DNA from 2 places in the Methylobacterium sp. Leaf469 genome. Region 1 is predicted to be linked to the other one. Evidence: riboswitches for the same ligand, from Rfam matches in the RefSeq annotation. Region 1 holds a riboswitch; the other holds the start of a gene.
The links. A riboswitch is a leader RNA that binds a small molecule or an ion and turns the genes downstream of it on or off. The one in region 1 is predicted to bind thiamine pyrophosphate.

Region 1 (7,155 bases):
CGCCCGACGCCGCCACGGATTCGGCCATGATGGATTGGGTGGGATAGCTCGCCGTACCGATGAACAGGCGCGAGCCCAGGGTGATGCCGGCGATGACGAGGGGATCGTCGTGGGGTTCGGTCATGGTTTCAGCCTCCCTGCATGGCGCGGACGATCTCGACGCGGTCGCCCTCTTCGAGTTGCGTCGTTTCCCAGTCCCGGCGGCGGATAACCGCGCCGTTGAGGGCGATGGCGATGCCCTGTGGGCTTTCGATCCCGGTCTCCTCGGCCTCGATCCGGAACAGGGCGTCGAGGTCGCGCGCCGCGCTCTCGTGGGGCCGGCCGTTGAGGATGAGTTTCATGCGCGCGCCCTCGTCTCGGCCGGGGCGAAGCGGGCGCGGCCGAAGGCGCTGGCGTAGTCCGGCACGGCGCCGTCCGTCAGCAGGGCCGCGACGGCGTCGGCGGTGGCGGGCGCCAGGAGGTAGCCGTTGCGGTGGTGGCCCGTTGCCGCGACGAGGCCGGGGGCCAGGGTGTCGATGATCGGCGCGTCGTCGTCGGAGGTCGGGCGGTAGCCGCTCCACACGGCCTCGACGGCCATCTCCTCGATGCCGGGCAGGACGCGGCGCGCCCCTTCCAACAGGGCGTAGAGGCCGCCCGCCGTGACGCCGGGGGTGAAGCCGCAATCCTCCACCGTCGCCCCGACGATGAGGTGGCCGTCGCTCTTCGGGGCCATGTGGATCTGCTCGGTCCATACCATATGGGTGAGGGTTCCGGTGCGGGCGGTGGTGCGCAGCGCCAGCGACTGGCCCTTCAGGGGACGCACCGGCAGGGCCAGGGCATCGGGGAGCAGCCCGGTCTGCCCGCTCCAGGCGCCGGCGGCGAGGATCACGGTCTCGGCCGCGAGCCGGCCCTGGCCGGTCAGGAGCCCCGTGACCCGGTCGCCCGCCCAGTCCAGGGCTTCGACGGAGCAATTCTCCACGATGGTGACGCCCGCGGCCGTGCAGGCCCGCACCAGGGCGGCCATGACCCGGCTCGGATCGACCTGATGATCGTGGGGACAGTAGAGGCCGGCGGTGACGGCCGGGCGCAGGGCCGGCTCGCGGGCCCTCACCTGCGGCCCGGACAGCCACGTGGCCTCGAGGCCCGAGCGGACCTGCAGGTCGTGGCGAAAGCGCAGGCGCTCGACCTCGTCGCGGCCGATGGCGAGCACCAGGGTGCCCTCCTCCCGGTAGTCGATGTCGACGCCCGACGCCGCCTGCAGGGCGTCGCGAAACCCCGGCCAGCGCGACAGGCTCTCCAGGGCCAAGGGCAGCAGCGGGTCGGAGCCGGGTTCGTGCTCGGCGGCCGGCGCCAGCATGCCGGTGGCGGCGAGGCTCGCCCCCGCGCCGACGGTCTCGCGCTCGACGACGGTGACGGCGCGTCCGCGTTCCGCGAGGCGCCAGGCGATGGACAGGCCGATGAGGCCGCCGCCGACGATGGCGACATCGCAGCGGGCCGGCAGGGCGGATTGCGCCCGGGCGGCGGCGGGTGAGCGCCTGAGATCGATGGGTCGGCTGGGAACGATCACCTGGACAACCTCCGCGACGGACGCAGGGGGTGTGGGGCCGGTGCGCTTCTGAGCGGAGCCCGCCGAACTCGGGCGGGCAAACACGGCGGTCCAATCCCTACGCCGGTATGAACCGGTTCAGGTTCGAAGGATTTCCGCGCCGCCGCCCGCACGCAGGCCGCTCATCGGTTTCTCAGCCCCTTGCCGGGGATCTCCCTGGAACACCACCGATGTGGGCCGGGACGGCCCTCCGGTCAACACCCCGCGCGCCTCGTCACACCGTCGCGGCCGGCCGTCCGGGACGGAACACCCCCATGGGCTCGGCGAACCCGTCGAGGGCGTGGGTGCCGAGGGAGACCGGATCGCCCCAGAGGAAATCCACGAAGGGCTTGGACATCAGCAGGGGCTCGCCGAGCGTCCTGTTGAGGCGGGCGAGGCGGCTCGCGAGGTTGACATCGCGGCCGATGACCGTGAAGTCGAGGCGCGCGCCCGAGCCGACATTGCCGTAGGCGGCCTCGCCGTGATGGAGCGCGATGCCGGCCGCCACGGGCTGGGCGAAGCGCCCGAGACCGTTGGCCTCGTCGAGGGCCGCGAGCGCGCTCTGGGCCGCCGTCAACGCCCCCTTGGCCGCCCCGCCGAGGTCGTCGCCCCGTTCGCGAAAGATCGCCAGCAGGCCGTCGCCGAGGTACTTCAGCACCTCGCCGCCCTCGCGCTCGATGGCCGGCACGAGGCAGTCGAAGAAGATGTTGAGGAGGTCCACCGCTTCTTCCGGGGTCATCTCGGCGGAGATGCGGGTGTAGTCGCGCATGTCGGCGAACAGGATCGCCGAGCGGATGCGCTGAACGTGGCCGCGCCGGATCGATCCGGCCAGGATCGCCTTGTGCGGTTCGTCGCCGACATAGATCCGCAGCACGTGGTCGAGCTGCTTGTTGATGCTGCGCATCTCCATCACGGCGGCGAGCGTCGGGATGACGAAGCGCAGGATCGCCACGTCTTCATCGCGAAATCCATCCGCGCTGCGTGTGGCGAACGTGATGCCGTTGCGGGTGCCGTTGGTGAAGAACAGCGGCGCCACGATGTAGTGGCGGTAGCCCTCGGCCTTCAGGTCGGGGATCACCGCGTAGGCGTCGGACGGCGTCTCGGAAAGATCGAGGATCAGCCACTCCCCGGTCTCGTGGACCGTCTGGAACGGGCTCTCGCGGTAGGCCTTGTCGGAGGCGTCGCCATGGGGGAACAGCCGCACCGTCGAGCCCGATTCGCGGGTCCAGAAACGGCCGACGCCGGAATACTCGGAATGCAGGGCGTCGATGGCCGTGGTCGCCCGGTCCACCGGCACCCCGAGGTCGATGAGCCGCTCGGCCAACCCCGCCAGGAGGTCCTCGGCGTTGGGCATCCGGGCCCCCTCGCTCAGCAGCCAGTCGCGCAGGGCCACGCATTGCTGCAGGGCGCCGAACGGAACGTCGTTCGCTTCCGATCCGTCGGCTTCGGCGGTGGGCGGCGACTGGGGCGGACCTCGATCGAGCATATGGCCTAGTTGGGTCAAGGATCGCGCTTCGGCAACCGGACGCTCGCTTTGCGCGGCTCTCCGAACCGCCATCAACCGGGAAACGATGGTTGGATCAACGTGAAATCTGCGGACCCCGGTTGCAATTCCATTCGAATTCCGCGCCTCGCCTCCCCCAGGACCTCCGGTGGGGGAGATGGGCACGATCCCGAAAGGCCTCGAATCACGACGGTGTCGAATCCTCACGTGAAATGAAATCTGAGATTGTTTTCTCTCAGGTTGTATTGCATCTCGATAACGCAACCTCAACGTAAGGAAGCGTGTGATGATTCGCTTGGAAAGCCGTTTACTCGAACTCTCTGAAGTTGCGTTCGCCGAGGAGGTCATCGGCAATCTGCGAAAGCAGTTCAACGTCGACCTCGCACCTATCCTTCGTTCGCATCTCCCATATGCCGAGAAGAAGAAGCGTGCCGCCGGGGCACTGCTCGATGCGATCTTCGATAAGGCGAAGCGTGAGGGCTACCTTGAGGATTGGCATCAGGGCAGCCCCAACCGCGAAGCCGAAGACGCGCTCCTGGACGCGATGCTCGCGAGTGACGTGGACATCGAGCCCAACTTCACGATCGTACCCACGGACGTCCCCACAATCCTGAGTTACAGGGGGAACGACGTCAAAGATTATGTCTATATGCTGACGAAGCGGTTCGAGAACGCCTCGAACGCGAAGACGCCCGGGCAGGCGGCCGGTGAAATCATCGGCGGCGGCGTGCTCAGCGTCGGTCTCGCAGCCACGAAGCTCGCTATCGACGCCTATCGTGCTGGTGGGACGACGTTCCTCGGTGCTGCACGAGCGGGAATCGCCGGCCTCGGCATGAAGACTGCCATCTCGGTCATCATCTTCGCCCTCGTCGGTTTGCTCCTGTTCCTGTTTCTGGAAAACCCGAAGAAGGTCCTCGGAATCGTCATGAACGATACGGACGAGAACCTGACGGTTAACAAGTGGCGCGATGGTCTGACCGGTGCCAACCAAGGCGATCTCTACATGGCGCATGGCGACATGAAGAGCTTCATGGCCGACCATCCGTCGGGCTTGAGTTCACCCGAAGTGCAGGTCAATCATCGCACCATCTTCGGCAAGGACGACCCGGACAATTTCATTTCCGCCGGGATCTATTTCTCGGACAAGAAATTCGGGCTACGCGGCGCCGAGGGCGTCATGGTTTTCAGCACCTCGGTGACAAAGAAGCGGATCGCCCTGTTCTTCGCGAGCCCCTATACGAATGACAATGGAACAAACATGGACGTTATCGGCGACGTGACGCCAGAAAGCGTTTTCCGCGGACTCTACGATGCCCGGAAAGTATCGATGCAAGTCACTAAGGACGGTTACTTCCTGCAATCCTCGGTGAACGAACCGCGTGGCGGAGTGGTCGCCGCCATCAGTTACATCCGGAAAGCATGACGAGACAGTTCGACTTGGCGCAACATGCCGAAGGCCGCTGACTGAACGTACGGCGATGCATTGAATCGAAAAAGGCGGCCTACCGGGCCGCCTTTTTACGACTTCAGTTGTCGAGGAAGCTCCGGAGCTTGCGCGACCGGCTCGGGTGCTTGAGCTTGCGCAGGGCCTTCGCCTCGATCTGACGGATGCGCTCGCGGGTCACCGAGAATTGCTGGCCGACCTCTTCGAGGGTGTGGTCGGTGTTCATGCCGATGCCGAAGCGCATGCGCAATACGCGCTCCTCGCGCGGGGTCAGCGAGGCAAGGACGCGCGTCGTGGTCTCGCGCAGATTGCTCTGGATCGCCGCGTCGATGGGCAAGACGACGTTCTTGTCCTCGATGAAGTCGCCGAGGTGGCTGTCCTCCTCGTCGCCGATGGGGGTTTCGAGGGAGATCGGCTCCTTGGCGATCTTCAGGACCTTACGCACCTTCTCCAGGGGCATGGCCAATTTCTCGGCCAGTTCCTCGGGGGTCGGCTCGCGGCCGATCTCGTGGAGCATCTGGCGCGAGGTGCGGACGATCTTGTTGATCGTCTCGATCATGTGCACCGGGATGCGGATGGTGCGGGCCTGATCGGCGATGGAGCGGGTGATCGCCTGGCGAATCCACCAGGTGGCGTAGGTCGAAAACTTGTAGCCGCGACGGTACTCGAACTTGTCCACCGCCTTCATCAAACCGATGTTGCCCTCCTGGATCAGGTCCAGGAACTGCAGGCCGCGGTTGGTGTACTTCTTGGCGATGGAGATCACGAGGCGGAGGTTCGCTTCGATCATCTCCTTCTTGGCCTGACGGGCTTCGCGCTCGCCCTTCTGGACCATGTTGACGATCTTGCGGTACTCGCCGATCTCCAGGCCCGTCTCGGAGGCGAGCGTCAGGATCTGCTCGCGCAGGCGCACGACCTCCTTCTGGCCCTTCTCGACGAGGTTCTTCCAGCCGCGGCCGCCGAGGCTGCCGACGCGCTCCATCCAGTTCGGGTCGAGCTCCCAGCCCTGGTAGTGGCGCAGGAACTCGTCGCGGGCGACGCCGTGGGTCTCGGCGTAGCGCATCAGGCGGCCCTCATGCGAGATGAGGCGCTTGTTGATGTCGTAGAGCTGCTCGACCAGGGCCTCGATGCGGTTGGCGTTGAGCGAGAGGGACTTCACGTCGGTGACGACGATGTCCTTCAACTCGTCGCGCTTGGCGGCCTGCGCCTCCGTCAGGGTCTTGCCCGAGGCCTTCACCTCGGCGTGCTCGCTCTGCAGCTTGCGCAGCTTCTTGTAGTTGTTCGCGATGTTGTCGAACGTCTCGAGGACGCGCGGCTTGATCTCGGTCTCCATGGCCGCCAGGGAGACGTTGTTCTCCATGTCGTCCTCGTCGTCGCCCTCGGGCGCCGCCGGAGTTTCGGCCTCGGTCTCCTCGGCTTCCTCGCCGCCTTCCGCGATCTGCATCGCGTTCTTGGCGTCGGGACCCGCGTAGGTGGCTTCGAGGTCGATGATCTCGCGCAGGAGCACCCGTCCGTCGACGAGTTCGTCGCGCCAGATGATGATGGCCTGGAAGGTCAGTGGGCTCTCGCACAGTCCGGCGATCATCGCCTCGCGGCCCGCCTCGATGCGCTTGGCGATGGCGATTTCGCCCTCGCGCGACAGCAGCTCCACGGAGCCCATCTCGCGCAGGTACATCCGCACGGGATCGTCCGTACGGTCGGTGGGCTCCTTGGTCGTGGTCTCGCGCACGGCCGGCGCCTTGGTCGGCGCGATCTCGGCGACCTCGGTCCCCTCCGCGCCGTCCTCGTCCTCGCCGGCCTCGCCGTTGGCCTTGGTCTCGCCGGCGGTCTCCTCGGTCTCCTCCGCCTCGACGACGTTGATGCCCATCTCGGAGAGCTGGGACAGTACGTCCTCGATCTGGTCGGGATCGGACTGGCCGTCGGGCAGGACCTCGTTGATCTCCTCGTAGGTGATGTAGCCGCGCTTCTTGGCGAGCTTCACCATCCGCTTGACGGAGGCATCCGTCAGATCGAGAAGCGGCCCGTCCGTCTGTGCCTCGGGGGCAGCATCCGTCTCGTCCCGTTCCGTTGCCTTCGTCGCCATGGTCCGCCTATGGTTGTCGTGGCAATGTCGCGCGGGAGTGTGTGGCTCACTCCGCGTCTACGACGTTGCAATGCATATGGTGTGCGGAACGCCGAAAAGCGCCCGCGTCGATCTCAGATCCCGGTATGCAAGCGAGACGCTTGACCGATTGTTAACCATGCGCCGCCTTCGGCGCGAGAATTCCATTCCTTCGAAGGCCTAGCCCGCTGCCGCATCGGCGTCGGACCCGTCCTCCTCCGCCTCTGCTCCGGCGACCACGGCCATACGTTGCTTCACGTCACACAGCCAAGCGAAGTTCGCCTCCGTGAAGTCCTCGGCCAGGGCGTGTTCCGCCAAGCGAAGTTCGCTATTTAGCGCGCCGGACTTGCGGTGCAAGATCACGGCCTGACGCAATGCGTCTTCGAGACGCACGGGATCGGCATGCGCGTCAAGGGTCCATCGGTCCCCGGGGCGCACATGAGTGGCCAGTCGTTCCGACGCCTCGACCAGTCCGGTGCGCCGCAGGCGGGCCTCCAGGACCTCGACGCCGGGCTGTCCGGCATCGGCGTGGCTGTCGAGGA
Region 2 (7,155 bases), on a different contig from region 1:
GGGCGGCCCGTGGGTGGAGGGATCGTCCGCCTGCCAGCGCCGTTCGCGTCGTCCCATATGCGTCCTCTCAGGGGGTCGCGGCGGCTGTCGCGTGGCACGCGTCGCCGGGGATGAGCGGCTGGAACACGGCCCGCGCCGCCGCGTCGCGCGCGCCCAGGATCGAGACGTGATTGCCGGGGATCGCTTCGAGATGCCCGCGCGGGCCCGCGAGGGTCGCGAGGCGCCGGGCGAGCTTCACCGGGATCACCCCGTCCTGCAGGCCGTGCACCACGAAGACCGGGCCGGTGGTGTCCGCGACGCGCAGGTCCGAGCGGTAGGTGTCCAACAGGAACAGACGCGGCACGAAGGGATAGCGCAGGCCGACGAGGTGATGGAGCGAATCGAACGGCGCTTCGAGGTAGAGGCCGAGATGGGGCGCGCGGGCCCCCACCGCCACCGCCACGGCGGCCCCCAGGGAGTGGCCGTGAAGCAGGATCGGCGCCCCCGGCGCCCGGTCCGCCACGGCCGCGTGGGCGGCGAGACCATCCATGACGAGGCCGTCCTCGCTCGGATGCCCTGTCGAGCCCGGATACCCCCGATACGCGATGGCGAGCACGCCCCAGCCCGCCCACGGCCCCTCGCCGAAGCGCTGTGCCAGGGGCTCGGGTGCCGAGGCGTTGCCGTGGAAGCTCAGCACCACGCCGCAGCCGGGGGCGGGCGGGCGCCAGAACCCGATGAGGCGCTCCCCGTCCGGGGTCGTCAGGGTGAGGGCCGTGGTGCCCGGGGGCGCGAGACGCGCCTCGGCCTCCGCCGGCCGAGGGAAGAACGCGCCCGGATAGATGAGGTGGCGCTGGAACACCGCCAGCACCCCCAGGATGGCGGCGCAGAGGCCGAGGCCGCCGAGGAGGACGCTGAGCAGGAGAAGTCGCATGGAAGTCCGGCGTGCCGGGTGGTGCGGCGGAGGAAGAAACTCCCTGCAAGGTGGGGACTGGACATCCCGGTGTCACCAGCGATGTTGCGTCGCGCGATGGCGGGGCGGATGAGTCACGGATCGCGGGCGGCGTGGGGAACGGAATGCAGCAGACCACGTCGCGGGACAGCCTCGGCCGGACCGGCCCCGGCGCCAGCGCCAATTTCCTCCTCATCGTGCTCCTGGTCAGCGGGCTCGGCTTCGCCATCGGCGTCGGCTGGATCGCCGGATCGGGCGCCGGGTTCGCCTTCGTGCTGTCGGGCTGGATCTTGAGCCTGTGCCTGCACGAGTTCGGCCACGCCTACGCGGCTTGGCGGGGCGGCGATGCCAGCGTAGAACAGGCCGGCACCCTCACCCTCGATCCGCGCCGCTACGCCGATCCCGTCACCACCCTGGTGCTGCCGGTCCTGTTCACGATCCTCGGCGGCATCGGCTTCCCCGGCGGGGCGGTCCGCATCGACCTGTCGGCCCTGCGCGGCCGCCTGTGGCCGAGCGCCGTCGCCCTCGCGGGACCGGCCATGACGGGCGCGGCGCTGCTCGGCTTCGTGCTGCTCTATCATCTGGCGAGCCCGGACTCGGACACCCTGCGGGCGGTGCTCGCCGTCTCGGCCCTGTTCCAAGGGATGGCCCTCGTCCTCAACCTCGTGCCGATCCCGGGCCTCGACGGCTACGCCGCCGTGCGGCCGTGGGTGCCCGCCGCATGGCAGGCCGTGGGCGATGCGGGTGCCCGCCATGCCGGCCTCGTGCTGACGGTGCTGTTCCTGTTCTCCGGCGCCTTCAGCCGGCTTCTGTTCCGGACGAGCCTGCGGCTCACCACCCTGATGGGCGTCGACCCCGCCGACGTGGTGGCGGGATACCGCCTGATCCGCCTGTGGTGAGGCGGGCCCACCACCGTCCGCGTGCCGCGCGCGCGCGGGTTTCGTGCTAAGGCGGCGTCCCTGTCCGGAGGCGATCCCGCCCGGTGGAGACCGTGATGGCCCTCAAGACGACGTTCCTGGTCCAGACCTTCGTGATCAAGCGCAAGCGCCTCGTGCCGGGCGACCGCGAGGTGGCGCCCACGGAGAGCGGCGCCCTCAAGAAGGCGGAGGCCATGGCGGGGCGCTTCCCCGGCACGGCCGCCATTCGGGTGGTGGCCGACGACGAGACCGGCGAACTCGAGAGCGCCGCCATCCTGGCCCAGTTCGGCGAGGTGCCGGACGATTTCGCGGAAAGTCTCCAGGGCTCCTGAAACGCGGGTTCCTGAAACGCGGGCTTCTGAAACGAAGAAAGCCCCGGCGCGGTGAGCGCCGGGGCTTTCTTCGTTCGATCGTGCGTCACCTACGGGCAGGCGTGACGCTGGCCGTCATTGCCGAGATAGGTGCCCGACTGGCGGTCGTAGGACCGGAAGCGACGGACGCAGTAGGCGTCGTCCCGCTGAGGGGCGACTTCTGTCTCGACGGCGTAGCCGGCCGGCGCATAGCCGCCGTCATAGGCACCGTAGCCACCGCCGTAATAGGCCGGGGCGTAGCCGCCGCCGTAGTAATCGTCGCCATAGAAGCCGCTGCCGAGGCCGTAACCGATTCCCGCACCGGCGAGCCCCAGGCCGACGCCGAGGCCGAGGCCGCCGTAGCCGCGGCGGTAGCCGTAGCCGCGCCCGCTCCGGTAATCGGCGAACCCGCCGCGGTAGCCGCCCCGGTTGAACCCGCCGACGCCGCCACGATACCCGCCAAGCGCCGCGCCGCCGCCGAACCCGGCCGCCGTCGCGCCGAGACCACGGCCGCCGCCGAAGCCGCGCCCCGCGAAGCCCTGACCGCCGCCGAACCCGCGCCCGGCTAGGCCCTGGCCGCCGAAGCCGCCGCGCCCACCGCCCATCATGCCGCCGCGGAACCCACCAACGCCCGCGAAGCCGCCGCCGCCGAAGCCACGGCCGCCCCCGTCGAAGCCGCCCATATGGCCACCGCCGCCGCGAAATCCGCCCCCGCCGCGCGCGTCGGCCTGGGCGGGAATGAGAATGAGAGCCCCGACCATGGCGGCCGATGCGAGGAGAATGCGATTCATGGTGATGATCCGCGTTGCAGCGCCGGTCCGGAACGGAGGCGCGTTTGGAGGATCAACGCTGCCGTCAACGCAAGGTTCGAACCGTGACCTTGGCGTTCGTTCCATCCGTCGACGGCTCGGTCCCGGACGGGGTCTGGGCTGACCCTGGGGTCCCAATGGAACTCCGCTCACGAAAATGCTACCTTGGGTTTATAATAGATGGATTGATAAACCTTAAGTTATATATTTCTTGGGTGGACCGGCCGCAGAGACCGGGATCACAAGGACATCGAAGTCAATGATTCCGACTGGAACGGCCTGACGGGCGAAGAGCGGGACAAGATTCGTACGATCATCACTCAGATCTTCAAGCAGGATCACAATATCGTCGGAGACAAGACGCAGACCGCCGATGCGCAGCAGCTCGATTCGATCTTCTGTACGCTGGCCTGCAATGCCGCCCAGGGCCTGGCCGAAGCGGCGTGCAACGCCATCCCGAACCCGACCGGGAAGCAGGTATGCCTGATCGCGGCGCAGCAGGCCGGCGACTTCTGCCGAAGCAAGTGCTGAACACCATGGGCGCGACAGCCGCGCCGAACCGACTTTGACGACGCCGCCGAGTCGCAGGACTCGGCGGACCGACCGTGGCGGGACTTTCGGCGGAAACGCCCGTGTACGGCTGCGGCGATTGACAAATCGGGCGCAGGCGTCGAACTTGGAACGATTCCGAGGGGGGCTCCGAGACCGGGAGCTGAGATTGGGCGCGACGCCCTGACCCTTGAACCTGATCCGGTTCGTACCGGCGGAGGGACGGGAATGCTTTCGCCGCGCCATTGCGTGGTGTCCCCCACCCAATGCTGTTCCTGACGAATCCGGGTCGCCTCCCACGCCAGGAGCACGCCCGATGAACAAGCCCGTTTTGCCCCAGGATCTCCCCCACGATCTTCCGCAAGGTCTTCCCAAAGGCTCGCCCCAGGCGGTGACCACTGGCCCGATCATGGGGTCGCACAAGGTCTACGCGGCGGTGGCCGGGCATGACGACATCCGGGTGCCGTTCCGCGAGGTGACCCTGAGCGACCCGAAGGAGGCCCCCGTGCGGGTCTACGATCCGTCGGGCCCCTACACGCAGACGGACGCCAACATCGACCTCAACGCCGGCCTGCCGCTGATCCGCGATCCGTGGATCGCCAAGCGCGGCTACGCCACGGTGACGCCGCGCGCGGTCAAGCCCGAGGACAACGGCTTCGTGCCCGAGGACAAGCTCGTGGCCCCGTGTCCGGCGCAGCGCCTCATCCGCAAGGCCGGCCCCGGCCAGATGGTGACGCAGTACGAGTTCGCGAAGGCCGGGATCATCACGGAAGAGATGATCTACGTCGCCCACCGTGAGAACCTCGCCCGCGAGACGATGCTGGAGGGCGCGCAGGCCGCGCTCAATGACGGCAACAGCTTCGGCGCGGCGCTGCCGGCCTTCATCACCCCCGAATTCGTCCGCGAAGAGATCGCGCGCGGCCGGGCCATCATCCCGGCCAACATCAACCACCCCGAGGTGGAGCCGATGGCCATCGGCCGGAACTTCCTCGTCAAGATCAACGCCAACATCGGCAACTCGGCCGTGACCTCGTCGGCGGCGGAAGAGGTCGAGAAGCTGGTCTGGGCGACCCGCTGGGGCGCCGACACGGTGATGGACCTCTCCACCGGCCGCAACATCCACAACATCCGCTCGTGGATCGTGCGCAACTCGCCGGTCCCGATCGGCACGGTGCCGATCTACCAGGCCCTGGAGAAGGTCGGGGGCGATCCGCTGAAACTCGACTGGGAGGTGTTCAAGGATACCCTCATCGAGCAGGCCGAGCAGGGCATCGACTACTTCACCATCCACGCCGGGGTGCGCCTCGCCCACGTGCCGCTCACCGCGCGGCGCGTCACCGGCATCGTCTCGCGCGGCGGCTCCATCATGGCGCGCTGGTGCCTCGCCGGGCACCGCGAATCGTTCCTCTACGAGCGCTTCGACGAGATCTGCGACATCATGCGGGCCTACGACGTGTCGTTCTCGCTGGGCGACGGCCTGCGCCCCGGCTCCATCGCCGACGCAAACGACGCGGCCCAGTTCGCGGAACTCGAGACGCTGGGCGAGTTGACGAAGATCGCCTGGGACAAGGGCTGCCAGACCATGATCGAGGGCCCCGGCCACGTGCCGATGCACAAGATCAAGGTGAACATGGAAAAGCAGCTGGAGGAGTGCGGCGAGGCGCCGTTCTACACCCTCGGGCCCCTGACCACCGACATCGCGCCCGGCTACGACCACATCACGTCGGGCATCGGGGCGGCCATGATCGGCTGGTTCGGCTGCGCCATGCTCTGCTACGTCACGCCGAAGGAGCATCTCGGCCTGCCCAACCGCGACGACGTGAAGGAAGGCGTGATCACCTACAAGATCGCCGCCCACGCCGCCGACCTCGCCAAGGGCCATCCGGCGGCGCAACTGCGGGACGACGCCCTCTCCCGCGCCCGGTTCGACTTTCGCTGGGAGGACCAGTTCAACCTCTCCCTCGATCCCGACACGGCGCGCGCCTACCACGACGAGACCATGCCGAAGGACGCCCACAAGGTGGCGCACTTCTGCTCCATGTGCGGCCCGAAATTCTGCTCGATGAAGATCACGCAGGATCTCCGCGCCGAGGTGCTCGCCATGGAGGCGGCGGGCCAGGTTCTCGGCGAGGCCACCCCCATGAGCCAGGCCGAACGCGAGGCCGGCATGGCGGCGAAATCCGCCGAGTTCCAGGCCGAGGGCGGCAAGCTCTACGTGGACGCGGCGGAGTAGAACGGACGAGCCCCCTCGGGTCCGGCCTCGGCCGGGCCCGTGCGATGACGAGGTGCGTGCCCTCTTTCCACCCGCGGGGAGAGGGCGCACTCCTGTTCCAGCCCGATGCGCCGACATCGACGTTCGATGACGGACGGATGCGGACATGGGATCCGCATCCGGTCCCATGTCGCGAAGCCGAGGCTCGTCGAATTGCCCGTCTCGCGTTTCAGCCGAAGAGAATCAGGGCTTTCGTCAGAGTGGTCCAGATACCCCAGGCGATGGGAACGCCGACAGCGAGCCACGCCAACAGGGCGCCGAGGGTCAGGCCTCCGCGACCGATCCCGCGTTCACCGGCTCCAGCCGCCCCCACGCCGACGCCGCCTTTGGTCACGGCGGTGAGTTCCGCTTCCGTCATGAACCAGCGTGCGGCCAGGGGACGGACCAGGAGGTTGGCGACGAAGCCCGCCCCCAGGAAGGCCGCGAGGATGTACATCGTTCGGGTGTAGAGTTCGGCGCCCTGGATACCGGCATCCACCTGCGCCTGGCGGATCGCCGTCACCACGAGCGGACCGACCACGCCCGCCGTGGACCAGGCGGTGAGGAGCCGCCCGTGGATGGCCCCTACGAACTGCGTGCCGAAGACATCGGCAAGGTAGGCCGGGATGGTGGCGAACCCGCCCCCGTACATCGACAGGATCACGCAGAAGAACGCCACGAACAGCGCTTTTGAGCCGATGCCGGCGGCCCAGGGCGCCGCCGCGTAGAGCACGCAGCCCAGGGCGAAGAAGGTCGCGTAGGTGACCTTACGCCCGATCCTGTCGGACATCGAGGCCCAGAAGAAGCGGCCGAGGATGTTGAACAGAGATAGCATTCCGACGAACCCGGCCGCCACGGCGGCGATCTGGGTCTTCTGGCCGGGATCGAGCTGGCCGAAGCCGAGGTCCGGCTGCCCGATGAGCGCGCCGCCGAAGATCTCCTGAAGCATCGGCGAAGCGAGCGCGAGCACGCCGATGCCCGCCGAGACGTTGAGGCAGAGCACGGCCCAGAGCAGCCAGAATTGCGGGGTCCTGTGCGCCCGGTCGAGGTGAACGTGGCCGGAGGTGATCATCGCGCTCTTCGAGGCTGGTGCGGTCCAGCCCTCGGGCTGCCAGCCGGCGGGGGGCACGCGATAGCCGAAGGCGCCGCAGAGCATCGCCAGGATGTACAGGCCGCCCATCACCGCCAGGGTCTGCCAGACGCCGACCGACGACGGGGTCTTGAAGGTGTTGATGAGCAGGGTGGCGAGGGGAGAGCCGATCATGGCGCCGCCGCCGAAGCCCATGATGGCCATGCCGGTGGCCATGCCGCGCCGGTCGGGGAACCACTTCACCAGGGTCGAGACCGGAGA

Region 2: it holds a riboswitch for thiamine pyrophosphate, as region 1 does, so the genes downstream of both, thiC (phosphomethylpyrimidine synthase ThiC) here and thiO (glycine oxidase ThiO) in region 1, are expected to answer to the same signal.

What each region holds. Positions count from the first base shown of each region.
Region 1 covers NZ_LMRE01000045.1:10,248-17,402, forward strand. The annotation lists gene ASG60_RS20160 (thiazole synthase) at 1-124, opposite strand, end outside; gene thiS (sulfur carrier protein ThiS) at 129-341, opposite strand; gene thiO (glycine oxidase ThiO) at 338-1,546, opposite strand; TPP riboswitch at 1,623-1,752, opposite strand; gene ASG60_RS20175 (adenylate/guanylate cyclase domain-containing protein) at 1,800-3,050, opposite strand; gene ASG60_RS20180 (hypothetical protein) at 3,355-4,491, shown strand; gene rpoD (RNA polymerase sigma factor RpoD) at 4,595-6,595, opposite strand; gene dnaG (DNA primase) at 6,794-7,155, opposite strand, start outside.
Region 2 covers NZ_LMRE01000012.1:406,890-414,044, forward strand. The annotation lists gene ASG60_RS09705 (hypothetical protein) at 1-57, opposite strand, end outside; gene ASG60_RS09710 (alpha/beta hydrolase) at 68-910, opposite strand; gene ASG60_RS09715 (site-2 protease family protein) at 1,054-1,827, shown strand; gene ASG60_RS09720 (hypothetical protein) at 1,923-2,177, shown strand; gene ASG60_RS09725 (BA14K family protein) at 2,267-2,986, opposite strand; TPP riboswitch at 3,685-3,793, shown strand; gene thiC (phosphomethylpyrimidine synthase ThiC) at 3,870-5,786, shown strand; gene ASG60_RS09735 (OFA family MFS transporter) at 5,995-7,155, opposite strand, start outside.